Regions from separate parts of the Pseudomonas sp. HS6 genome, predicted to be linked through region 1. Evidence: predicted binding sites of a transcription regulator. Region 1 holds the regulator's gene; each other region holds the start of a gene.
The links. The regulator sigma-54, encoded in region 1, starts transcription at its own class of promoters, with help from an activator protein. The targets are predictions, from matches to a motif close to ANTGGCATNNANNTTGCTNT.

Region 1 (7,925 bases):
TGGCTTGGCAGATTGCGCGCATCGATCGATACCGCGACCAGTGGCTGAGACAGTTCCGTATGAATCAGTGCGCGTTCCGCCAGTTCCGGCAGCAGGCCGGCAGGCAAATTGTCGATGCAGTAGTAGCCGTTGTCCTCGAGGACATCCAGGGCGGTACTTTTACCCGAGCCGGAGCGGCCACTGACAATGATCAAGCGCATGTTTAGTGCCCGTTTTGCTCGTCCAGGACAACCTGATACAAGGCTTCGTTGGTGGTAGCGCGACGCAGTTTTTCGCGTACTTCCTTGCGGTCGAGCATGCTGGCGATCTGGCGCAGCAGTTCCAGGTGCGCATCGGTGGCGGCTTCGGGGACCAGCAGCACAAACAGCAGGTCGACCGGTGCACCATCGATGGCGTCGAAATCGATGGGCGCTTCAAGGTGCATCAAGGCGCTGATGGGCGACTCACAGCCCTTGAGGCGGCAGTGGGGAATGGCGATGCCGTTGCCAAAACCGGTCGAGCCGAGTTTTTCACGGGCAATCAGCGCCTCGAAGACATCTTGCATCTCCAGATCCGGTACTTCCCGGGCGATCAGGTTGGCAATTTGTTCGAGGGCTTTCTTTTTGCTGCCGCCCGGCACGTTCACGAGGGAACGGCCGGGGGTCAGGATGCTTTCAAGTCGGATCATGGGGGTGGGGGTTATCGACCGGTAGCGCCCTGAAGCAGGCTCTGGGTCTTTTCCTTATGCTTTTTGAGTTGTTTATCAAGCTTGTCGGTCAGCGCGTCGATCGCAGCGTACATATCTGTATGTTCCGCGTTTGCGACGACCTCGTTACCGGGAATATGCAGCGTGGCTTCGATTTTCTGCTTCAGCTTCTCGACGCACATCGTGACTTGCACGTTGGTGATCTTGTCGAAATGGCCCTCAAGCCTCTTGAGCTTTTGCTCAACGTACTCACGGAGAGGTTGGGTAACTTCCAGTTGGTGTCCACTGATGTTGACTTGCATACAGCTTCTCCTTCGTTGCCAGTGCATAAAGCGGCAGGCCGAAGAGCCTGCCACTGGAACGCTGTAACGTGGCTTACATCAACCGCTTGCGTTCGCTCGAAGGCGCGATCCCGAGGGATTCGCGGTACTTGGCGACGGTGCGGCGAGCCACCTGAATGCCTTGTGCCTCCAGTAAACCAGCGATCTTGCTGTCACTCAACGGCTTTTTCTGATTTTCCGCGGCAACCAGTTTTTTGATGATCGCGCGAATCGCCGTGGACGAGCATTCACCGCCTTCGGAGGTGCTGACGTGGCTGGAGAAAAAGTATTTCAGTTCATAAATGCCCCGGGGGGTATGCATGAATTTCTGCGTGGTGACCCGGGAAATGGTCGACTCGTGCATGCCCACCGCTTCAGCGATGTCATGCAGTACCAGCGGCTTCATGGCTTCGTCGCCGTATTCAAGAAAGCCGCGTTGATGCTCGACGATCTGGGTGGCCACTTTCATCAGGGTTTCGTTGCGGCTCTGCAGGCTCTTGATGAACCAGCGGGCTTCCTGCAATTGATTGCGCATGAAGGTGTTGTCGGCGCTGGTGTCGGCGCGACGGACGAAACCGGCGTACTGAGCGTTGACTCGCAGGCGTGGCACCGATTCCTGGTTCAGCTCAACCAGCCAGCGTTCGTTGTCCTTGCGCACGATGACGTCAGGCACCACGTATTCGGCTTCGGTGGATTCGATTTGCGAGCCTGGGCGCGGGTTGAGGCTCTGTACCAGTTCGATGACCTGGCGCAGTTCATCTTCCTTGAGCTTCATGCGGCGCATCAGCTGGCTGTAGTCGCGGCTGCCAAGCAGGTCGATGTAATCGGTGACCAGACGCTTGGCCTCCGCGAGCCAAGGAGTCTTGGCCGATAGCTGGCGCAATTGCAGCAGCAGGCATTCGCCCAGGTTGCGTGCGCCAATGCCGGCAGGTTCGAATTGCTGGATGCGGTGCAGGACGGCTTCGATCTCGTCCAGCTCGATGTCGAGCTCCGGATCGAAGGCGTCGAGGATTTCTTCGAGGGTTTCGTCGAGGTAGCCCTGATTGTTGATGCAGTCGATCAGGGTGACGGCGATCAGGCGATCGGTGTCGGACATCGGCGCCAGGTTCAACTGCCACAGCAGGTGGCTTTGCAGGCTCTCGCCGGCGGAGGTACGGGTGGTGAAGTCCCACTCGTCGTCATCGCTGCTCGGCAGGCTACTGGCACTGGTCTGGTAGACGTCTTCCCAAGCAGTGTCCACCGGCAGTTCGTTGGGGATTCGCTCGTTCCATTCGCCTTCTTCAAGATTATCGACCGTCGGTGCGGTCTCCTGATAGGAGGGTTCCTGGATCTCGGTGTTGGGCTTCTGTTCGGCGTTGTCGGCCATGGGATCGGAGTTGTCGAAGTCGTCGCCGTCTTCCTGACGTTCGAGCATCGGATTGGATTCCAGAGCCTCCTGGATTTCCTGTTGCAGATCCAGGGTCGACAATTGGAGCAGGCGGATGGCCTGTTGCAGCTGCGGTGTCATCGTCAGCTGCTGGCCCATTCTCAAGACTAGCGATGGTTTCATGGCAGGGGCTTAACACCTTATTCGCCGGCGCTATGCGCCATCCACTACAGGGCGCCGGAGCGCCAAACTTAAGCAAATTATATGCCTGAAACTGTCGTGTTTGCCTAGAGCGCTGTAACAATAAAAGCGTATAAAAGTGCGCTTCAACGTTACAGCACCCGGACGGCTGGTCGAATGCTGTCGCGCTTACAGGCGGAACTCGTGACCCAGATACACTTCCTTCACCAGATCATTGGCGAGGATGGTCGCGGAGTCGCCTTCGGCGATCAGTTGGCCATCATTAACGATGTAGGCCGTTTCACAGATATCCAGCGTCTCGCGGACGTTGTGGTCGGTGATCAGTACACCGATGCCCTTGGCCTTGAGGTGGTGAATGATCTGCTTGATGTCGCCCACGGAAATCGGGTCGACACCGGCGAACGGTTCGTCGAGCAGGATGAATTTCGGTGCAGTGGCCAGTGCGCGGGCGATTTCCACTCGGCGACGTTCACCACCGGACAGGCTCATGCCGAGGTTGTCGCGGATGTGGCTGATGTGGAACTCCTGCAGCAGGCTTTCCAGCTCCTTGCGACGGCCGGCCTTGTCGAGCTCCTGACGGGTCTCGAGGATGGCCATGATGTTGTCGGCCACCGACAGTTTGCGGAAGATCGACGCTTCCTGGGGCAGATACCCGATACCGGCCTTGGCGCGGCCGTGCATTGGCTGATGGCTGACGTCCAGGTCGTCGATCAGCACGCGACCCTGATCGGCCTGTACCAGGCCGACGATCATGTAGAAGCAGGTGGTCTTGCCGGCGCCATTGGGGCCGAGCAGGCCGACGATCTGCCCGCTGTCGATCGACAGGCTGACATCGCGCACGACCTGGCGGCTTTTATAGGCCTTGGCCAGGTGCTGAGCTTTCAGAGTTGCCATTACTGGGTTTTCTCGTCGGTTTTCTTCTTCGGCTGGATCACCATGTCGATGCGCGGGCGCGCTTCGGTGACCTTGTTGCCGGTGGCGCGACCGGCGCTGGCCAGTTTTTTCACCGTGTCATAGACGATTTTCTCGCCTTGAGTGACGTTGTTGTCCTTGTCGATGACCTTGGCCTTGTCGATCAGTACAACGCGGTTTTGCTGCGCATGGTACTGAATGGTCACGCCGTAGCCTTGAACCGGCTTGGCGTCGCCCTGGGTCTGCAATTGCTCGAAGTAGGCCAGATTGCCCACCGAAGTCACGACGTCGATATCGCCGTTGGGCGCGCGGGTCATGGTCACGGTGTTGCCTTTAACGATCATCGAGCCTTGGGTGATGATCACATCGCCCTTGTAGGTCGCGACGCCATTCTTGTCATCGAGCTGAGCATCGTCAGCCTGGATGCGGATAGGTTGCTGACTATCGTTCGGCAGAGCCCAGGCGCTCACGCTTCCCAGTGCTGCGCCCAGACTGAGCAAAATAGGGAGGGTTTTAACGAGCCTCATACTGTCCTCTTACGTTCGATAGCAGGTGTATCCTGCTTTCCTTCAAATACGCTTTCATTCCCACGCCGGTCGATATGCCGCCAGCGCCGTCGATTCTAACGGGTTGCTCGGTCTGCGCATATTGCTGCTGCGGAAACACGGTCATGCGTGTGCTGGTGATCAGGGTGTCGCGGTTCTTTTCATCGGTGCGCTTGACGCGAACCGAGTCGATCAATTCGACTTCGGTGCCGCCGGAATTCACTTCACCGCGTTCGCTGGTCACGTGCCACGGGAAGTCGGTGCCGCGATACATGTTCAGGTCGGGCTTGGTGACCAGTGTAATGTCGGTCGCCTTGACGTGCTCGGCCTTGTCGGAAGTCATTTCGTACTGCACCTTGCCGTCTTCCAGGTACTGCAAGGTGTGGGTGTTGGTCGCATACCAGTCGATCGGGCTCTCTTCTGCCGAGACAGGCGGCTTGTCGAGGAAGCGTTCCGGGCTGATGTTCCAGTAGCCGACCGCGCCGAAGATGGCCGCGATGCAACCGAACAGCAGTATGTTGCGAAACTTTTTGCTAAACATGGTTTGACTCACAAATACGCGTTATTGGCGGCATCGAGGCTGCCCTGGGCGCGCAGGATCAGTTCGCAGAATTCACGGGCGGCACCCTCGCCACCACGGGCCTGAGTGACGCCATGGGCGTGCTCGCGCACAAAAGCGGCAGCGTTAGCCACCGCCATCCCCAGCCCTACCCGGCGAATCACCGGCAGGTCGGGCAGATCGTCGCCGAGATAGGCGACCTGTTCATAGCTTAGGCCCAGTTGCTCGAGAAGACCGTCGAGGACGACGAGTTTGTCTTCGCGACCCTGAAACAGGTGCGGGATGCCGAGGTTTTTCGCCCGGCGCTCGACCACCGGGGTCTTGCGACCACTGATGATGGCGGTCTGTACGCCGGCGTTCATCAACATCTTGATGCCCTGGCCGTCGAGCGTATTGAAGGTCTTGAACTCGCTGCCGTCTTCAAGGAAGTACAGGCGCCCGTCGGTTAGGACGCCGTCGACGTCGAAAACCGCCAGCTTGATGGCTTTGCCGCGTTGCAGCAGATCGGTGCTCATTTACATCACTCCTGCGCGCAGCAGGTCGGAGAGGTTGAAGGCGCCGATCGGGCGATCGTCCTCATCCACGACGACAAGCGCGTTGATTCGATGGTCTTCCATGATTTTCAGGGCCTCGGCGGCGAGCATTTCGGCGCGGGCGGTCTTGCCGTGCACGGTCATCACCTGGTCGATGGTGGCGCTGCGTATATCAATGCTGCGGTCCAGCGTGCGGCGCAGGTCACCGTCAGTGAAGATCCCGGCGAGTTTGCCGTCGGCTTCAAGAATGACGGTCATGCCCAGACCTTTGCGGGTCATTTCCATCAATGCGTCCTTGAGCAGGGTGCCGCGTTGTACCTGCGGCAACTCCTGACCGGCGTGCATGACGTTTTCCACTTTCAGCAGCAGGCGTCGGCCCAGTGCGCCACCCGGGTGGGAAAAGGCGAAATCTTCAGCGGTGAAGCCCCGTGCTTCCAGCAACGCCACGGCCAGGGCGTCGCCCATGACCAAAGCGGCAGTGGTCGAGGAGGTCGGTGCCAGGTTCAGCGGGCAGGCTTCGTGCTCGACGTGAACGTTAAGATTGACCTCGGCCGCTTTGGCCAGAGGCGATTGCGGGTTGCCGGTCACGCTGATCAGCTGGATGCCCAGGCGCTTGATCAGTGGCAGCAGGGTAACAATTTCGTTGGTGGAGCCTGAGTTCGACAGGGCCAGGATCACATCGTCACGGGTGATCATGCCCATATCGCCGTGGCTGGCCTCGGCCGGGTGCACGAAAAATGCCGGGGTGCCGGTGCTGGCCAGGGTCGCGGCAATCTTGTTGCCGATGTGCCCGGACTTGCCCATGCCGACGACGACTACACGGCCCTTGCTGGCCAGAATCATCTCGCAAGCGCGTACGAAATCGGCGTCGATATGGGGTAACAAGCCTTGTACGGCTTCCACTTCGAGGCGGATGGTGCGTTGTGCCGATTGAATCAGGTCGCTGGTTTGGCTCATGTCAGAAATCGTATAGCCCGATGAAAAGGCGGCGATTATAGCGGTTATGTTGAAAAGCCTCACGCAAGTTCGTCGTGCTTTGTCATTCCGCGTTACTAAAACCCTCTAATAGAAGCCCAAGGCCTGTCATATCGCTGAACGCAGCCGGGGAGAGGCCTTGGGCGCTTGGCCTTTGCAGTGATATAGTTCGCCGCCAGTTCGGCCTGCCCGGGATGTAGGGGCTTTCTCCAGAAAGCCAGGCGTCCGAGTGAGAGGCTGCATCGCAAGGAGTTTAGATGAGTGCCGATAACGCCTACGCGGTCGAGCTGAAGGGAGTCTCCTTCAAGCGCGGTGCGCGGAGCATTTTCAATAACGTCGATATCCGCATCCCGCGCGGCAAGGTCACCGGCATCATGGGGCCTTCCGGGTGTGGCAAGACCACGCTGTTGCGTTTGATGGGCGCCCAGTTGCGGCCTTCGCAGGGCGAGGTCTGGGTCAATGGCCAGAACCTGCCGAAGCTTTCGCGCAGCGATCTGTTCGATGCACGCAAGCACATGGGGGTGCTGTTTCAGAGCGGCGCGCTGTTCACCGATCTCGATGTGTTCGAGAACGTCGCCTTTCCCCTGCGCGTTCACACCGAATTACCGGAGGAGATGATCCGCGACATCGTCCTGCTCAAATTGCAGGCTGTGGGGCTGCGCGGCGCCATCGAATTGATGCCCGATGAGCTGTCCGGTGGCATGAAACGTCGCGTGGCGCTGGCCCGGGCGATTGCGCTTGATCCACAGATCCTCATGTACGACGAACCGTTCGTCGGCCAGGACCCGATTGCCATGGGCGTTCTGGTGCGCCTGATCCGCCTGCTCAACGACGCGCTGGGGATCACCAGCATCGTGGTTTCCCACGATCTGGCGGAAACCGCGAGCATCGCCGACTACATCTATGTCGTAGGTGATGGGCAGGTGTTGGGGCAGGGCACGCCGGACGAGTTGATGAACTCGGATGAGCCGCGTATCCGTCAGTTCATGACCGGCAACCCCGATGGCCCGGTTCCGTATCACTTTCCAGCGACGGATTACCGCGCAGATCTTCTGGGGAAGCGTTGATGCGCAGAATTTCATTAATAGAACGCGTGCGTCAGTTCGGCGAGTCAGCCATCGACGCTGTCGCGGTATTCGGTCGGGCGACCCTGTTCCTGTTCCACGCCCTGCTGGGCCGGGGTGGTATCAGCGGCGGTTTCGGCCTGCTGGTCAAACAGTTGCATTCAGTCGGCGTCATGTCGCTGGTGATCATCGTGGTTTCCGGGATTTTCATCGGCATGGTCCTGGCGCTGCAAGGCTTCAGTATTCTGTCGAGCTATGGTTCGGAACAGGCGGTGGGGCAGATGGTTGCCTTGACCCTCCTGCGTGAACTGGGTCCGGTGGTGACGGCGCTGCTGTTCGCCGGTCGTGCCGGTTCGGCGCTGACGGCGGAAATCGGCAATATGAAGTCCACCGAGCAATTGTCCAGCCTGGAAATGATCGGTGTGGACCCGCTCAAGTACATCATTGCTCCGCGCCTGTGGGCCGGGTTCATTTCCCTGCCGGTGCTGGCGATGATCTTCAGCGTGGTCGGCATCTGGGGCGGTTCCTGGGTCGCGGTCGACTGGCTGGGCGTCTATGAAGGCTCCTACTGGGCAAACATGCAGAACAGCGTGAATTTCTCCAGCGATGTGCTCAATGGCGTGATCAAAAGTATTGTTTTCGCCTTTGTCGTGACCTGGATCGCCGTATTCCAAGGCTATGACTGTGAGCCCACTTCCGAGGGGATCAGTCGTGCCACCACCAAGACCGTAGTGTTTGCCTCGCTGGCAGTACTCGGCCTGGACT
Region 2 (7,925 bases), 2.7 Mb from region 1:
AGTGCAAAGAAGGCCGACCTTTTAAGGTCGGCCTTTGCGTTTCGGAGCTTTTTTGACCGATATGACAGATTTATGAAATTAAAAGTTGACGGCAGATTCTGGAGGCCTATAATTCGCCCCACTTCCGGCGCAGTCGAAATGCCTCGATACCGATGAACGTATCACCCGCCGCCAGACCGGTGTTAACGCCGGTTTTCAGGTTGATCGTCACGCCGACGCCCTGGTTGGCATCTTCGTAGCTGGCGGTGTCGAATCCTGCGCCACCGTTGAGCTGATCAGCCCCTTCGCCACCGATGAGAAGGTCGTTGCCATCCCCACCATTCAACACATCATCACCCGCCAAACCGCGTATTTGATCATCGCCGGCGGTACCTGCCAGCGTATCGGCACCGTTGGACCCGTAAATTACAGCCATTACATCTTCCTTGTATGAGTGTGTTTGTGTTGGGAGCTGCGTTGAATCGCCTGGTGCTACAGGGGTTTTCACCCTCCCTGATGCATGCAAGGCCTGATTGCGAAAAGGCTTGAGAATGGCGAAAAATCCGACCGGGCTGAACCAGACCGGCAATGTCCGACACAATCGAAATAATCACCGCGCACAAAGGCTGCGCCGTCATTGCGACGTGCAAGCGGCAACAGGAGAAATGATTTCAATCGGTTTGAATGAAGTCTTGCTGACAGGAAATTCGGCAATGCGCGGACAGTGAGTGCGTGAAGGATCTGACCGGCGACGCTGAACTCGGGCACCGTGGCGGGCGCACTGACGAAATTATGACTCTTCAAATCGTTGCATCCCTGATGACTACTGATGGCTTCCAAGCCACCGGACCCTGAGCCCGGTTGAAGATAGGTGGTGCGGATTAAAGTTTGACGCGCATTGCCGCTGCTCCGCAAGAGTGCAAGTTCCGCACCATTGCGACCGACGAACGGTAGAAGCCTGAACAAATGTCCCAAATGACGCGCATAAAAAAACCGACGCACGGGGCGTCGGTTTTCATTGCAGCTTTCAGATCACATCAGGTCATCTGAATGATGGTCTGCATGATGGTGCTCTGGGTCGAGATGGTCTTGGCGTTCGCCTGATAGTTGCTCTGGCCCTTGATCAGGTCTACCAGTTCATTGGTCAGGTTAACGTTGGACTCTTCCAGGGAGTTGGACTGAATGGAGCCCAGAGTACCGGTTTCCGGAGCGTCATAACCCGGAATACCCGATGCGAAGGTTTCCTTCCAGCTGGTCCCGCCAACGGCTTGCAGGCCCTGTTCGTTGGTGAAGCTGGCCAGCGCAACCTGGCCGATGGCCTTGTTCTGGTTGTTGCTGAAGTTGGCGAACAGAGTACCGGTGCCGTCGATGGTCAGGTTGGTGATCTGGCCAGTGGCGTAACCGTCCTGGGTCGGAATCGAACGCGCGGTGTCCGCGTTGTACTGAGTGGTCTTGGCCATCGAAACGGTAATGCCGGCCGGGTTGGCTGCTGCGCCGTTTGGCGTAAAGACGCCGTTGGTCACGGTTCCCGGTTTCCAGTTTTTCAGGGTCAGGTCATTGCTGATGATCGGGGCCGCTGGATTCGCCGGATTCGGCGTGCTGACCTGAGTCAGTTTACCTGCAGAGTCAAAGGTAAAAGTGGAAGCCACAGGCGGAGTGGTTTTCGGATCGCTACCGGTAGCATCCGGGTTGCGACCGTCCACCAGGGTGTAAACCTTCCAGGTATTGGAACCGGTTTTCACCACGTACTGATCCATGGGGTGCATGTTGCCCTGGCTGTCATAGATCGGGGTGCTGAACGACTTGGTGTAGGACGCGGTCTTGGTCGGGTCAAACGGAACGCCTGTTGCAGCCGTATCGTCGATCACCGGCGCAGTCGAGTCCAGGTTGATGGTCGAGGTCACCAGCGAGGTGGACTTCGGCGCCAGGTTCGAGGTGTCGATCTTCAGGTCGGTCAATACGCCGTTGATGATCTTGCCGTTGGCATCCACACCGTAACCTTGCAGACGCGAGGTGTAGTCGGTGTTGGTAATGAAACCGTTATTGTCGACCTTGAACGTACCGGCACGGGTGTAGGACACCGAACCGTTGTTGCTCAGGGTGAAGAAGCCCGAACCGTTGATGCCCATGTCCAACACGTTACCGGTGTTGTTGATGTCACCCTGGGTGAACTGCTGGGAAACGTTGGCCAGGCGTACGCCGTTGCCGATGACCTTGCTGCCGCTACCCAGGCGAGTGGCCGAGTAGACGTCTTCGAATTCTGCACGGGACGATTTGAAACCGGCGGTTGCGACGTTGGCGATGTTGTTGCCGGTCACGTCCAGTTGCTTGTTGGCTGCATAGAGACCGCTAAGGCCGATATTGAAAGACATATTCCACTCCTTTGTGCCGGTTAGTCGGCTCTATATACCAATGGTTTGTACTTTGGACAGGGCAACGGTGCCCTTGCCGGACAGGTTGAGCATCAGCTCGCCGCCGGTCTGGCTGATCGTCACGCTGGTGACGGTGGCCGGCAGGTAGGTCGCCATATCGGTCGAAGTACCGTTGATCGATGCGTTGGCCTTGACGGTGTAGGTACCGGTCTTGACCAGGTTGCCGTCCTTGTCCTTGCCGTCCCAGGTGAAGCTCGCGGCGCCTGCGGCGCGACTGCCCAGGTCGATGGTGCGAATCGCCGTGCCGCTGCTGTCGCTGATGGTGACGGTACCGCCGGCAATCGACGACGGAACGGTGACCGAACCGGTCATGCCTTTGCTCGGATCGTCGAGCTGGACCGAGTTGGTCTGCACGATCACATTGCGGCCAACCAGCGAAGAAGCCTGCAACGCTTGCGACGAGTTGTAGTTGCCGGCCAGCGAACTCACGGTGCTGTTGAGGGTGGTAATCCCCTCGAGGCTGCTGAACTGCGCCAACTGGGCAACGAATGCACTGTTGTCCTGCGGGTCGAGCGGGTTCTGGTTTTTCAGCTGAGTTACCAGCAATTGCAGGAACGCATCCTTGCCCAGAGCCTGGCCGCCGGTGGAGCTGTTAGTGGCCGAAGCAATGCCATCGGCTGTCGAACTGGTCTTTTTCGACGAGTTCGCCAGGATGTCCTTCATGCTCAGGCTGCTGGTGGTATCGGTAACACTCATGGCAGTCGCCCCTTATTACTGACCGAGGGTCAGTACCTTCTGCATCATGGTTTTGGCGGTGTTCATCATTTCGGCGTTGGTCTGGAACGACCGGCTCGCGGAAATCATGTCAGCCATCTCTTCCACCACGTTGACGTTCGGGTAGTAGACGTAGCCCTTGGCATCCGCAGCCGGATGGTTTGGCTCGTAGCGCGCTTCGAGGTTGCTCTGGTCTTCGACCACGCCCATGACCTGCACGCCTTGACCGGCAGCGTCCTGGTTCTGGAACAGCGAGTTGCTGCCGCCGCTCTGACCGCCCTGGAACATGGTGGCGAACACCGGGTGACGGGCGCGATAGGTCTGGTCGATGCTCGACGAGACGGTTTCGGCGTTGGCGATGTTCGAAGCCACGGTGTTCAAACGCGTGGTCTGTGCGCTCATGCCGCTGCCGGCAATGTTGAAAACGCTGGACAGGGACATGGATTACTCTCCGCGCAGGGCTGACACCAGCCCTTTGAATTTGCTGTTGAGCAGCGTGAAGCTGGCCTGGAAGCCGACGGCGTTTTCCGCGTAGTTCGACTGTTCCAGTTGGGCGTCAACGGTGTTCTGGTCGATCGACGGCTGCATCGGCGTGCGATACATCAGCGACTCGTCGCCATTGCCCAGGCCTTCAGCTTCGATGTGACGGCTGTTGGTCATGTTCAGGGCGATGGTGCCGTTGGCGTTCTTCTGGCTCTGTGCTTCAAGCACTTTGGAGAACTCCAGATCCCGAGCCTTGTAGTTCGGGGTGTCGGCGTTGGCGATGTTGTTGGCCAGGACTTCGGCACGCTGGGCGCGGAAGCCCAGGGCTTTTTCGTGAATTCCGAGCGCTTTATCGAAGCTGATGCTCATGTCGGGAACCTTCAGGTGACCGGGTTTTTCGTAACTGGGTTATAGCAAGCTGCGTGCCAGTTTTAAAAAGCCCCGGATTCCGGGGCTTTGCAGGTGATCGGCAATGCGGCAATGCCAGAAAAGCGGCAACGGGTTTCCGCCGAATGCCGCTTTTCTGCCGCTTGCCGTCATCGCAAAAACGCTCAGGCATAAAAAAACGGGAGCCCCTGAGGACTCCCGTTTTTGGTGTTGCCGGTGCAAATTACTTCGCCTGGTAAATGATCCCCGGGCTGCACTGGACCATCTGGTAATGGTCCGGCAAACCGTTCAGCGCTTCGGAAGCGCCGAGGAACAGATAACCGCCCGGCTTCAGCGTGCTGTGAATACGCAACAGGATGTCTTTCTTCACCTCGGCGGAGAAGTAGATCAGCACGTTGCGGCAGAACACGATGTCGAACTTGCCAAGGCTTGCGTAGCTGTCGAGCAGGTTGAACGAGCGGAATTCCACCCGGTTCTTGATCGGCGCCTTGATCACCCACCGCCCCGGCCCTTTCGGGTCGAAGTAGCGCTGCAGACGATCGGTGGACAAGCCGCGACCGATTGCCAGGCTGTCGTACTCGCCGGTCTTGCAGTTGGTCAGCATGCTGCCGGACAGATCCGTGGCAACGATCTGCACACCCATCTTCAACTGACCGAGGTTGGTCCGCTCGAACTCGTCGATCGACATCGACAGGGAATAGGGTTCCTGACCCGACGAGCAAGCCGCCGACCAGATCCGCAGACGCTGGTTGGGAGCCGCCTTGATCGCCTCGGGCAGCACCTTGTTCTTCAAGACTTCAAACGGATAGGTGTCGCGAAACCACAGGGTTTCGTTGGTCGTCATGGCATCGACCACCTGCTCGCGCAAACCGCTGCGCGGCTGGGTCTGGATGCGCTGTACCAGCTCACCCAGGGACTTGATGCCTTGCTGCTCCATCAGTTTGTTGAGACGGCTCGAGACCAGGTACTGCTTGTTTTCACCGAGCAAAATGCCACAGGCTTTTTCCAGGAAGACCCGGAACTGTTCGAAATCCAAATTACCCGTAGACAAATGATGCCGCCTCTTAAATCGTGTTGACCGCCAGGGACGGAAAGTCCCTAGCTGATATCTGCTGCTTTGATCCGGTCGACTACCCGGGATGCCAGGTCATCAGGACGGAATTTGGCCAGGAAGTCATCGGCACCGACCTTCTTGACCATCGCCTGGTTGAACACACCCGACAACGAAGTATGCAGGATGATATGAAGCTTTTGCATGCGAGGGTCGCTGCGGATTTCGGCCGTCAGGGTGTACCCGTCCATCTCCGGCATCTCGATGTCGGAGATCATCATCAGGAACTCTTCTTCCGGCTTCTTGCCCTCATCGACCAGCTTGCGCAGGTAATCCAGCGCCTGCTTGCCGTCGTTCAGCGCCACCACTTCAACGCCGACCGTCTGCAGGCAACGCGTCACCTGCTTGCGCGCCACCGACGAGTCATCGACCGTCAGCACCCGCAGAGACAGCGCCTTGCTCTGGGTCTCGACATCCACCACGCCGACCGAAATCGCTTCCGGTGTTGGTGCGACTTCCGCCAGCACCTTTTCGACGTCGATGATTTCGACTAACTGATTGTCCACCCGAGTCACAGCGGTCAGGTAATGATCCCGACCGGTCCCCTTGGGTGGCGGATGGATCTCTTCCCAGTTCATGTTGACGATACGTTCCACCGAGCGCACCAGGAAACCCTGGGTCTTGGTGTTGTATTCCGTGATGATCACGAACGGACTGTTCTTGTCTTTCAACGCCCCGGAACCGGTCGCCATTGCCAGATCAAGGATCGGAATGGTCGCCCCCCGGATATTCGCCACCCCGCACACGACAGGACTGGACTTGGGCATCAGCGTCAGTTGCGGGCACTGCAGCACTTCCCGAACCTTGAACACGTTGATCCCGTAGAGCTGCTGGCCGTCGAGACGGAACAACAACAGCTCCAGGCGATTCTGCCCTACCAGTTGCGTGCGCTGGTTCACCGAATCCATTACACCAGCCATGCCCAGACTCCTACACCAACGCCAAGTGTTGTTGCGACGCACATTCATTGCTAAACGGCACGGCGCTTGCTTTTTAACTCTTATGAACACTCAAACGACATTTTTCCGACGCCTGACATCCCCCCTTCGCAGAGGACTTTGCGCGGTGTCCGCCGCTTGCCTGTTTTTCGCGGGCAGCCCTGCCATTGCTGATGCGGTTACCTTGCCTGACATGCTTATCGGCGTCACTCAGGGCTTTCTTGAATTCACCGTAGAAGACTATCTGGCTACCAGTCAAACGGAAGGGCGTTATGAAATCGAGGTCAAGCAGCTCGATCCTCGCATGCGCATGCCTATGTGCGACAAGGAATTGACAGCTTCGCTGGAGAGCCCGGCACGTCCTCTGGGCCGTGTGACCGTCAAGGTTCGCTGCGAAGGCGCCTCCCCCTGGACCGTGTTCGTACCCGCTCAAGTCCGCCTGTTTCGCCCGGTCGTGACCACCACTCGTCCGCTCAAACGCGCCGGCATCATCGAGCCTCAGGATGTGACCCTGCGCGAGCAGGATGTCAGCCTGATCAACCAGGGTTTCCTGACGTCGGTAGATGAAGCCATCGGGCAAAAATTGACCCGACCAACGGTCGCCGACCAAGTGATTACCCTCGTGCATCTGGAACAGGCGGAAGTCGTTCGCAAAGGGGATCAAGTGGTGATTACCGCCCGCAGCGGCACACTCGCTGTGCGCATGCCGGGAGAGGCCCTGTCCAACGGCGGCCTGAAAGAACAGATTCGAGTGAAAAACCTCAATTCCCAACGGGTCATCAAGGCGCAGGTCATGGCGCCGGGCCAGGTGGAAGTGGCAATGTGAGCAACGATTGGAGCGAAGACAGGAAAGCCTCGTGAGTGATCGCGCAGAAAACTGGCGCCAACCTGAGCTGTTCCCTAAACTGTGCCGCAGCAGGACTTGCGCGGCGCATGCAGGCTCATTGGTAAAAGAGCCTAAAGTTTTCCAGGGGATGGCCGAGAACATGGCAAGCGTCCAAATTCCCAGAGGTTTTTAACATGGTCATCGATTTCAGCCGTTTGAACAGCTCCTCGTCACTTACGGGCAGTACACGTACCAGCACGCCTAAGGAAACCGCCGAAACCGGCACTTCCGCGCCGCTGAATACCCCGGCCGAACAGGCCAGTACCGCAAAAAGCGGGGAATCGGTACACCTCAGCAATGAGGCTCAACAGTTGCAGAAGGTCACTGACAAGCTGCGCGATCAGCCTGCCGTCGATAAAGCCCGTGTGGCCGAGTTGAAAGCAGCGATTGCCGATGGCAGCTATAAAGTCGACAGCAACCGTGTAGCCAGCAAACTGCTCAACTTCGAAGCCCAGCGCTAGGCCTCGGTCAGCGCCAGGCTTTTGGACGCTTAAAACCCAAGGCCAGCCATGCACGACACTACTTTATTGCAACTGATCACCGACGACTTTGCTCCAGCTCAACAATTGCTGGAGTTACTGCAATCCGAGTCTCTCGCCTTGCATGGTCGCGACATGCCACTACTGGAAGAAATTCTGGCGCGCAAACAGGCATTGATCATTCTGCTCGAACAGCATGGCCGCAAACGCAGCGAAATCCTCGCCAGCCTCAATCTCTCACTCGACCGTAAAGGCCTGGAGCAACTCGCCAGCCAGTCGAGCATCGGCGAGCAGTTGCTGAGTCAGAGCGACGTTCTGACCGACCTGATCGCCCAGTGTCAGGCGGCCAACGTCAAGAATGGCCAGTCGATTGTGATACAGCAGGCCGCCACGGCCAACCAGCTGAAAATCCTCACCGGCGGCGAGCCACCCGCGCTCTATGACGCCAGTGGCACCTTCTCCAAACTGCAGAAACCACGCGCGCTCAGTCAAGCGTGATTCTTTCTTCTATGCTTG
Region 3 (7,925 bases), 3.0 Mb from region 1:
TTCGCGGGAAAGAATCTTGAAACGTCCTTCCGGCGTTTTTGCATCAATGTCGTCCAGTTTGGAAAAGTCCCAAAGGCGGAGTAGCGCGCGCTCGTGCTTATTGTTGTCATTTTTTGCTTGGTGTTCGACATACACTTTGCCGGGATGCTCAAAAATAAGGTCTTGGGCCCGGAAGCCATCAACGACCAATTCTTTGGGCTTTGTGTTTCCTCTGCTAAACAAACGATCAAACACATCGAAGTGCCCATTCAGACCTTGTGCGCTTGGATGCGGTCGGAACCTCTTGTTGTAAATTCCTTCATTAGCAAGTTTTAGAAAATCTGAGAGCGTTATAACATGCTTTAGGTCGCTGTCTGGTAAGCTAGAGAAGGTGCAGTCTCCAGATAGCACAACACAAAATTGAACATTTGGAATGCGGCCTTCAGGAAGGCGCTTTTTTACTGTCTGGAGCTTTCTTTGGAGCAAAAATGATTTGTTTTGAGTTACGGCAACAGGCGAGCGCCCTCTCTCATCACCATTTTGGAACCACTTTCCACCGTTGGAAGTGATCTCACCATTCCAATGCTTAAGTTCAACAATCAGTACGTTCTTGTGAGTAACAATTACCAGATCAAACTCGCCCTCTGAACCGCGCGCATCAGCAAAGCGGAATCCTGCATATCCGCGCCAAGGCCACATGCCTCCAGCCCCGGCGGTGAGCGCCTTTAATTGCTCGGCCATACCTCCTTTGAGAGAAACATTGCCCGCAGGTTCAGGGCTCTTGAAGGCATTCACCATGGCTTCGATGGCACAAACTTCGTGGCGTAGCAGACCACCTTCCCAGTACAGAACATCCATTCCATGATCTCCAAAGCTAACGCCACGCAGGTAAGGCGGGTTCAATTGCTCAAAATGGAATGGACTGTATCAGCGAAAATATGTGGCATTCAAACCAGCATTTTACGCTTGTCTAATTCTTCACACCCTACCAGACCATTTTCTGCTCGCAAGGCGCAACCCGGCCAGAATATTGAACGTCTGCTTAGGGGCTTGTAGCCAGCTTTCAGCGTGATTTGAATTTCTTTAGCAAAGTAGATGCGATAAAAAATTCTGAGTCGCATTAATTTCGAAAAGCTCGCATTAATTTCGAAAACCGACAACTGCCACCGACCAGTGCCGGCCCGGAGGCCGAATGATGGGGTTGGCGGAACGGGCGCTGTGGCCAGTGGGTCAACGGTGCACCGCTGGCGACGGACTGAATCGCCGCCACTTCCAGCGCCTCACTCTCGGCCAGTGGGGGCAGCAACCCCGGTAAACGGCTGGCCAGCAACGTCTTGCCCGTCCCCGGCGGCCCGCTGAACAGCAGGTTGTGGGCGCCGGCAGCGGCAATCAGCAGCGCCCGTTTGGCGGCCAGTTGGCCCTGCACTTCATTCAGGTCGGGATAGGGTTTGGCGGCATGGATCAGCCCGTCCGAGACATAAGGCTCGACCGGTGTATGCCCATTGAAATGCGCCACTGCCTCGAGCAGATGATCCACTGCGATCACCCTCAGTCCCGAGGCCAGACAAGCCTCCTCGGCATTTGCCCGCGGCACCACCAGCGTCCGCCCGGCCTTGCGCGCCGCCAGCGCCGCCGGCAAGACACCGCGCACCGCCCGCACTGCGCCGGATAACGCCAGCTCACCCAGGCATTCCACATCATCCAGCGTCAACGTCGGCACCTGCACACTCGCCGACAGAATCCCCAGCGCAATCGCCAGATCGAACCGCCCGCCATCCTTGGGTAAATCTGCTGGGGCCAGATTCAAGGTGATCCGCCGCGCCGGAAACTGCAGCCCGGAATTGATGATCGCACTGCGCACCCGGTCCTTGCTCTCCTTCACCGCCGCTTCGGGCAGGCCGACCATGGTCAGCGAGGGCAAACCATTGGCCAGATGGACTTCGACGGTGACGGCGGGGGCATCCACGCCAATCTGGGCGCGACTGTGGACAATGGCGAGGGACATGGTCGTTCCTTGAGTTGAATCAGGGGCCGCTTCCTGCGGTTTTTTAAGGGTAGTCGGGGAGGAAGGTGTTGGAGGGATGGTTGTATGAGCAAACCTTCACTGGATGTTGCGGGCGATAGTCGCACTTTTCTCAAAGCGAAAAAAAACCGCCTTGAGGAGACGGTTTTTAGTTGCAGGCTTCGGTGAGGCCAAGGCCTGCGCATCCTTAGTGGACACACTCGCGTATCCCGAGGTTATGCATGTTTGATCGTTGGCGCAAGCATCAGCGAAATTTCGCAAACTGATTGTGGTCTGGAATGAGGCGTAACCATCCTTTTTCCAGCGCTCGATTAATGGCTTGATACAACTTGTTTAAGTTGCATTCTGAGGGCTGCAATACCATCCGCTGCGACGATGCCCACTCATCGAGTGTCCGCAAAGGGTGGTCGGGAACATAACGATTTTCATGTTCCTCGACACGGTGTGAGACCCGTGCCGGTGCTGTTTTGGGGGACCCACACCCGGCCGCCTTGGTGGGCACACTCGTGTGTAGTCCCGAAGGTGTTCGTACGCCGGAAAGAGCATCGGAGGTTTGGCCCCACGCAAGGAGGGCCAAAATATGTCTAAGTTTCTTAAACATATGTGGCGCCTCGTCAGGATCGCGCTATGGGCTTTTCGCCTGTACGAGACTCTGCGAGACCGTTGGAATAATTCGCTGTAAGAATTGAACCGACGGAAACCGCTCCTGCCCCGGCAGGAGCGGTTTTAGCTTCTTGTCTCACTCAGCCGGCAGCGTCACCTTCGCTTCCATCTCCGCCACCTTCGCCTCAAGGCTCTCAAGCCGGGCGCGAGTCCGCGCCAGCACCACCATCTGACTATCAAACTCTTCCCGGCTCACCAGATCCAGTTTGCTGAAGGCACTTTGCAGCAGCATCTTGAACTGGCTTTCGATTTCGGCTTTTGGCAATGGCGTGTCGCCGCTGAACAGGCGGGAGGCGGTGCCGCTCAGGGCGTCGAGGAAGTCTTTGGGCGCGAGCATGGGATATGTCCTGGAAACTATGGCCGGCAGTGTATCACGCAGTGTCTATAGTCATTTGCGTTGGCCGGGATGCACGCTTTTCGCGCAAAAGGACGAACGGCTGCGCACCGTTGTTGTGCGTATCCCGTGTGCCATTTCGGTGATGGCATCTGCGGCTGCGGCCAAGGGATTGAAATCAGGGGATTTTGGCGAGATGGCAAGCTTTCTGCTTAGTCGGTAGTGACCCATGCACTGATGCAGTCGCTGTGACGAATGCAGTGCGCCGGACGGGACGGGGAGTTTCGTCGGGAGCGGTTAGCTGGCGTCAGTCGGGCAGGTAGGGCCGACGATGCGTTACAAAGCCAGGCACTGCGCTTAGACTTGAGTCGGGTTTGTTTTCCTGGGGCAAGTCCACCAATTCGGGAGAGAGTTTCATGAAGCTAGTCACTGCCATCATCAAGCCGTTCAAGTTGGACGACGTGCGCGAGTCGCTGTCCGAAATCGGCGTGCAGGGCATTACCGTTACTGAAGTCAAAGGCTTCGGGCGGCAGAAGGGTCACACCGAGCTGTATCGCGGCGCGGAGTACGTGGTCGATTTTCTGCCCAAGGTGAAAATCGACGTTGCCATCGACGACAAGGATCTGGATCGGGTTATCGAGGCGATAACCAAGGCTGCCAACACCGGCAAGATCGGTGACGGCAAGATCTTCGTGGTCAATCTGGAACAGGCGATTCGCATCCGTACCGGCGAAACCGATACCGACGCGATTTAAACGCCGCCACAAACCCAACGCCCCAGGAGAAAACAATATGACTCTGCGTAAATTCGCAGGGCTAGGCGCCCTGTTGTCCATCGTAATGCCCGGCCTGGCTTTGGCGGCAGATCCGGTGGCGCCTCCAGTCCTCAATTCCGGCGATACTGCCTGGATGCTGACCTCGACGGCCCTCGTGCTGTTCATGACCATTCCTGGCCTCGCGCTGTTCTACGGCGGCATGGTTCGGTCGAAAAACATTCTTTCCGTGATGATGCAGTGCTTCGCCATTACCGGCCTGGTCACCATCCTGTGGTTCCTTTATGGCTACAGCATGGCGTTCGACACCACCGGGATGGAAGCTAACGTCGTCAACTTCAACTCCTTCGTCGGTGGCTTCGGCAAGGCCTTCCTCGCGGGCATCACGCCTGCCAGCATCACTGGCCCGGCGGCGCTGTTCCCTGAAGCCGTGTTCGTCACTTACCAGATGACGTTCGCCATCATCACCCCGGCGCTGATCGTCGGTGCCTTCGCCGAGCGGATGAAGTTCTCCGCGATGCTGGTGTTCATGGGCATCTGGTTCACCGTGGTGTATGCGCCAATTGCGCACATGGTCTGGAGCGGTCCGGGTTCGCTGCTGGGTGACTGGGGCGTGCTCGACTTCGCCGGCGGCACCGTGGTGCACATCAATGCCGGTATCGCCGGTCTGGTGGCGTGCCTGGTACTGGGCAAGCGCAAAGGTTTCCCGACCACCCCGATGGCGCCACACAACCTCGGTTACACCCTGATGGGTGCCGCCATGCTGTGGGTAGGCTGGTTCGGCTTCAACGCCGGTTCCGCCGCCGCCGCCAACGGCACGGCCGGCATGGCGATGCTGGTCACCCAGATCGCCACCGCTGCCGCTGCACTGGGCTGGATGTTCGCCGAGTGGATCACCCACGGCAAACCTAGCGCACTGGGTATCGCATCGGGCGTGGTTGCAGGTCTAGTGGCAATCACTCCGGCGGCCGGCACTGTGGGCCCGATGGGTTCGCTGATCATCGGTCTGGCCGCCGGCGTGGTGTGCTTCTTCTGCGCCACCACCCTGAAACGCAAACTCGGTTATGACGATTCCCTGGACGCCTTCGGCGTGCACGGTATCGGCGGTATCCTCGGTGCGATCCTGACCGGCGTGTTCGCCGCTCCTGCGCTGGGTGGCTTCGGCACCGTCACCGACATTGCCGCGCAAGTCTGGATTCAATGCAAAGGCGTCGGCTTCACGGTGATCTACACCGCGATCGTCACCTTCATCATCCTCAAGGTACTGGATGCGGTAATGGGTCTGCGCGCTACTGAGGAAGAAGAATCGGTGGGCCTGGACCTGGCACAACACAACGAGCGCGGCTACAACCTGTAAGTACGCGCCCCAAAAAACTTGCCCGGTTCGCCGGGCATTTTTTTGTCCGGAATTTGTCATCCTTGATACAGCTGAAAGGATTTTTCGTACTGCTTTGGTCGTGTTTACGACGGGTGATTTTCTACGGCCAATGGCTTACATCATTGAAGGAATATTAGGGCCTTTGTTTTTTTTCAGAGCGCGCTAGAATGCGCCCCGAACGTGCGGAGAACTGTATGTGGCAACAGACTCTGATAACCCTGCGGGCACGGCCCCGGGGCTTTCATCTGGTAACGGAAGAGTTGCTCGCCGGACTGCCTGAACTCAAGGCATGCCGGGTCGGTCTGTTGCATTTGTGGCTGCAGCATACCTCGGCGTCGTTGACCATCAACGAGAACGCCGATCCGGCGGTACGTCGCGACTTCGAACGATTTTTCAATCGTCTGATCCCACAAGGCACAGACGGCTATGAGCATAACGACGAAGGCCTGGACGACCTCCCGGCGCACTTCAAGGCCAGCGTGCTGGGCTGCCAGATCAGTTTGCCGGTAACGGCGGGTCGATTGGCACTGGGCACCTGGCAAGGCGTTTATCTGGGCGAGCACCGTGATCATGGCGGTGCCCGAAAAGTCCTCGCCACCCTGCACGGTGAAGAGGCATAACCGCTGGTCAGCAGCGGCGAACGATTTTTTAACGGCGACTTTCGACAGTTGCCAAAGCTGGTCTATAACTAATCTGCTTTTCGCAAGTCATGAGGTAGAACATGAGCGACGATGATCTGGAAAACGACGACCTCGAAGTAGGCGACGAAGACGAGGCCGAGGAAGGCCTGGAAGCAGCAGCGGAAGACGTTGCTGACGACGATGGCGGCGACGATGCGCCGGCCACACCGACTGCCAAAGGCAAAGCCAAGGCTGCGGTGTCGGTCGATGAGTTGCCGAGCATTGAAGCCAAGAACAAGGAGCGCGATGCCTTGGCCAAGGCCATGGAAGAGTTCCTGTCGCGAGGCGGAAAAGTGCAGGAAGTGGAGGCCAATGTGGTCGCCGATCCGCCCAAGAAGCCGGACAACAAGTACGGTAGCCGCCCTATCTGAGGCGTGCCGCTTGCTTGCTGAGGAAGCCCGCCGTCGCTGCGGGCTTTTTCATGGGTGAAAGAAAGCTAGCCGCGGCTGTTCCAGCGGGCGAGCACGGCGGGCAGATCGGTCAGGCTGTGAATCTCGGCATCCGGCAAGCGCTCCGCTTCCCAGACCTTGCCCGCCGGGTTGAACCAGATGGCGCGCAACCCGGCCTGCTGTGCCCCGGCAATGTCATCCCCCGGATGATCGCCGATATGCACCGCCGCCTCGGCACTCACACCACCGCGCTGCAGCGCTTCATGGAACAGGCGCGCATCCGGCTTGGCGATGCCGATGTCTTCGGCGCACAGCGCAAACTTGAAGTAGTCCGCCAGCCCGAGGCGGCGTACATCGGCGTTGCCGTTGGTGATCACGCCGAGGGCATAGTGTTTGGCGAGGGTTTCCAGGATCGGCTCGACTTCCGGGAACACTTCGATCTGATGCCGGGCATGCAGAAACACTTCGAAACTCTTGTCCGCCAGCGCCGAGGCTTCGCCGTGGGCATAACCGGCTTCCTCCAGCGCATGGAACAGCACCCGTCGGCGCAACGCACTGATGCGGTGCTTGAGTCCCGGCTCGCTGGCCAGCACCCGTTCGCGGATCGCCCACAGATGTTCCACCGGCACCGCGCCCAGATTCGGCGCATGTTCGCTCAGCCATTCGCGCAAAACCGCTTCGGCGCTGACGATCACCGGGGCGGTGTCCCACAGGGTGTCGTCGAGGTCGAAGGTGATCAACTGGATACTCATGAATCGTCGCCTTTCATGCGTTTGGCCCGTGGATGGGCACTGTCGTAGACCGCCGCCAGGTGCTGGAAGTCCAGGTGGGTGTAGATCTGGGTGGTCTTGATGTCCGAATGGCCGAGCAATTCCTGCACCGCACGCAGGTCCTGGGAGGACTCCAGCAAGTGGCTGGCGAAGGAGTGTCGCAGCATATGCGGGTGCAGGTTCTGCCCCAGTTCGCGCTCGCCGGCCAGTTTGACCCGTACCTGAATCGCTCGCGGACCGAGGCGCCGGCCTTGCTGGCTGACGAATACCGCGTCGTCCGCCGGGTTGGTCAGCGCCCGCAGCGGCAGCCATTGCTCCAGTGCTTCCCGGGCCTTTTTGCCCACGGGTAACAGGCGTGTCTTGCTGCCTTTGCCGAGCACCTGAACCATGCCGTCAGCAAGGTCCAGTTGATCGAGATTGAGCCCGGTCAGCTCCGACAGGCGCAGGCCGGAGGAGTAGAACAACTCCAGAATCGCTTGATCGCGACGGGCCAGAAAATCGTCTTCCACAGCGCCTTCGAGTAGCTGCAGGGCGCGATCGGTGTCGAGGGTTTTCGGCAGACGGCGTTCGCCTTTTGGCGGTGCCAGGCCGGTGGCCGGGTCGTGATCGCAGAGACCTTCGCGATTCAGGTAATGATAGAGCCCGCGAACCGCCGACAGCAGGCGCGCCAGGCTGCGCGAGGACTGGCCTTGCGCATGCAGGCGGGCGATCAGGCTGCGCAGGCGCTGGATGTCCAGGGCCTGCCAGCTGCCGACGTTCTGTTTGTTGCACCAGCCGAGGACTTTATCGAGGTCGCGCCGGTAAGCCGACAGCGTATGCGGCGACACCTGCCGCTCACTGCGCAGGTGTTCGCAGTAAGCGTCCAGTTGTCGTTCCATGGTCAGCGTACCGAGCGCAGGGAGCTGTTGACCCGTGGCAGCACGCGGCCCATGACTT

Region 2: the regulator sigma-54 is predicted to act here: its motif matches at 4,019-4,038, upstream of flgB (flagellar basal body rod protein FlgB).
Region 3: the regulator sigma-54 is predicted to act here: its motif matches at 3,195-3,214, upstream of glnK (P-II family nitrogen regulator).

Annotation. Positions count from the first base shown of each region.
Region 1 is NZ_CP067412.1:622,951-630,875, reverse strand. Features, by position in the region: gene rapZ (RNase adapter RapZ) at 1-200, opposite strand, end outside; gene ptsN (PTS IIA-like nitrogen regulatory protein PtsN) at 203-667, opposite strand; gene raiA (ribosome-associated translation inhibitor RaiA) at 679-987, opposite strand; gene JJN09_RS03045 (RNA polymerase factor sigma-54) at 1,061-2,554, opposite strand; gene lptB (LPS export ABC transporter ATP-binding protein) at 2,741-3,466, opposite strand; gene lptA (lipopolysaccharide transport periplasmic protein LptA) at 3,466-4,011, opposite strand; gene lptC (LPS export ABC transporter periplasmic protein LptC) at 3,998-4,570, opposite strand; gene JJN09_RS03025 (HAD family hydrolase) at 4,579-5,103, opposite strand; gene JJN09_RS03020 (KpsF/GutQ family sugar-phosphate isomerase) at 5,104-6,078, opposite strand; gene JJN09_RS03015 (ATP-binding cassette domain-containing protein) at 6,354-7,163, shown strand; gene mlaE (lipid asymmetry maintenance ABC transporter permease subunit MlaE) at 7,163-7,925, shown strand, end outside.
Region 2 is NZ_CP067412.1:3,309,742-3,317,666, reverse strand. Features, by position in the region: gene JJN09_RS15040 (calcium-binding protein) at 107-415, opposite strand; gene JJN09_RS15035 (hypothetical protein) at 531-707, shown strand; gene flgE (flagellar hook protein FlgE) at 1,017-2,351, opposite strand; gene flgD (flagellar hook assembly protein FlgD) at 2,382-3,107, opposite strand; gene flgC (flagellar basal body rod protein FlgC) at 3,123-3,566, opposite strand; gene flgB (flagellar basal body rod protein FlgB) at 3,570-3,977, opposite strand; gene cheR (protein-glutamate O-methyltransferase CheR) at 4,219-5,046, opposite strand; gene JJN09_RS15005 (chemotaxis protein CheV) at 5,094-6,026, opposite strand; gene flgA (flagellar basal body P-ring formation chaperone FlgA) at 6,109-6,870, shown strand; gene flgM (flagellar biosynthesis anti-sigma factor FlgM) at 7,065-7,391, shown strand; gene JJN09_RS14990 (flagella synthesis protein FlgN) at 7,440-7,907, shown strand.
Region 3 is NZ_CP067412.1:4,198,952-4,206,876, reverse strand. Features, by position in the region: gene JJN09_RS19040 (AAA domain-containing protein) at 1-837, opposite strand, end outside; partial or broken gene JJN09_RS19035 (YifB family Mg chelatase-like AAA ATPase) at 1,142-1,984, opposite strand; gene JJN09_RS19030 (accessory factor UbiK family protein) at 2,742-3,002, opposite strand; gene glnK (P-II family nitrogen regulator) at 3,416-3,754, shown strand; gene JJN09_RS19020 (ammonium transporter) at 3,792-5,129, shown strand; gene JJN09_RS19015 (secondary thiamine-phosphate synthase enzyme YjbQ) at 5,345-5,770, shown strand; gene sutA (transcriptional regulator SutA) at 5,872-6,201, shown strand; gene JJN09_RS19005 (HAD family hydrolase) at 6,267-6,971, opposite strand; gene xerC (tyrosine recombinase XerC) at 6,968-7,867, opposite strand; gene JJN09_RS18995 (DUF484 family protein) at 7,870-7,925, opposite strand, start outside.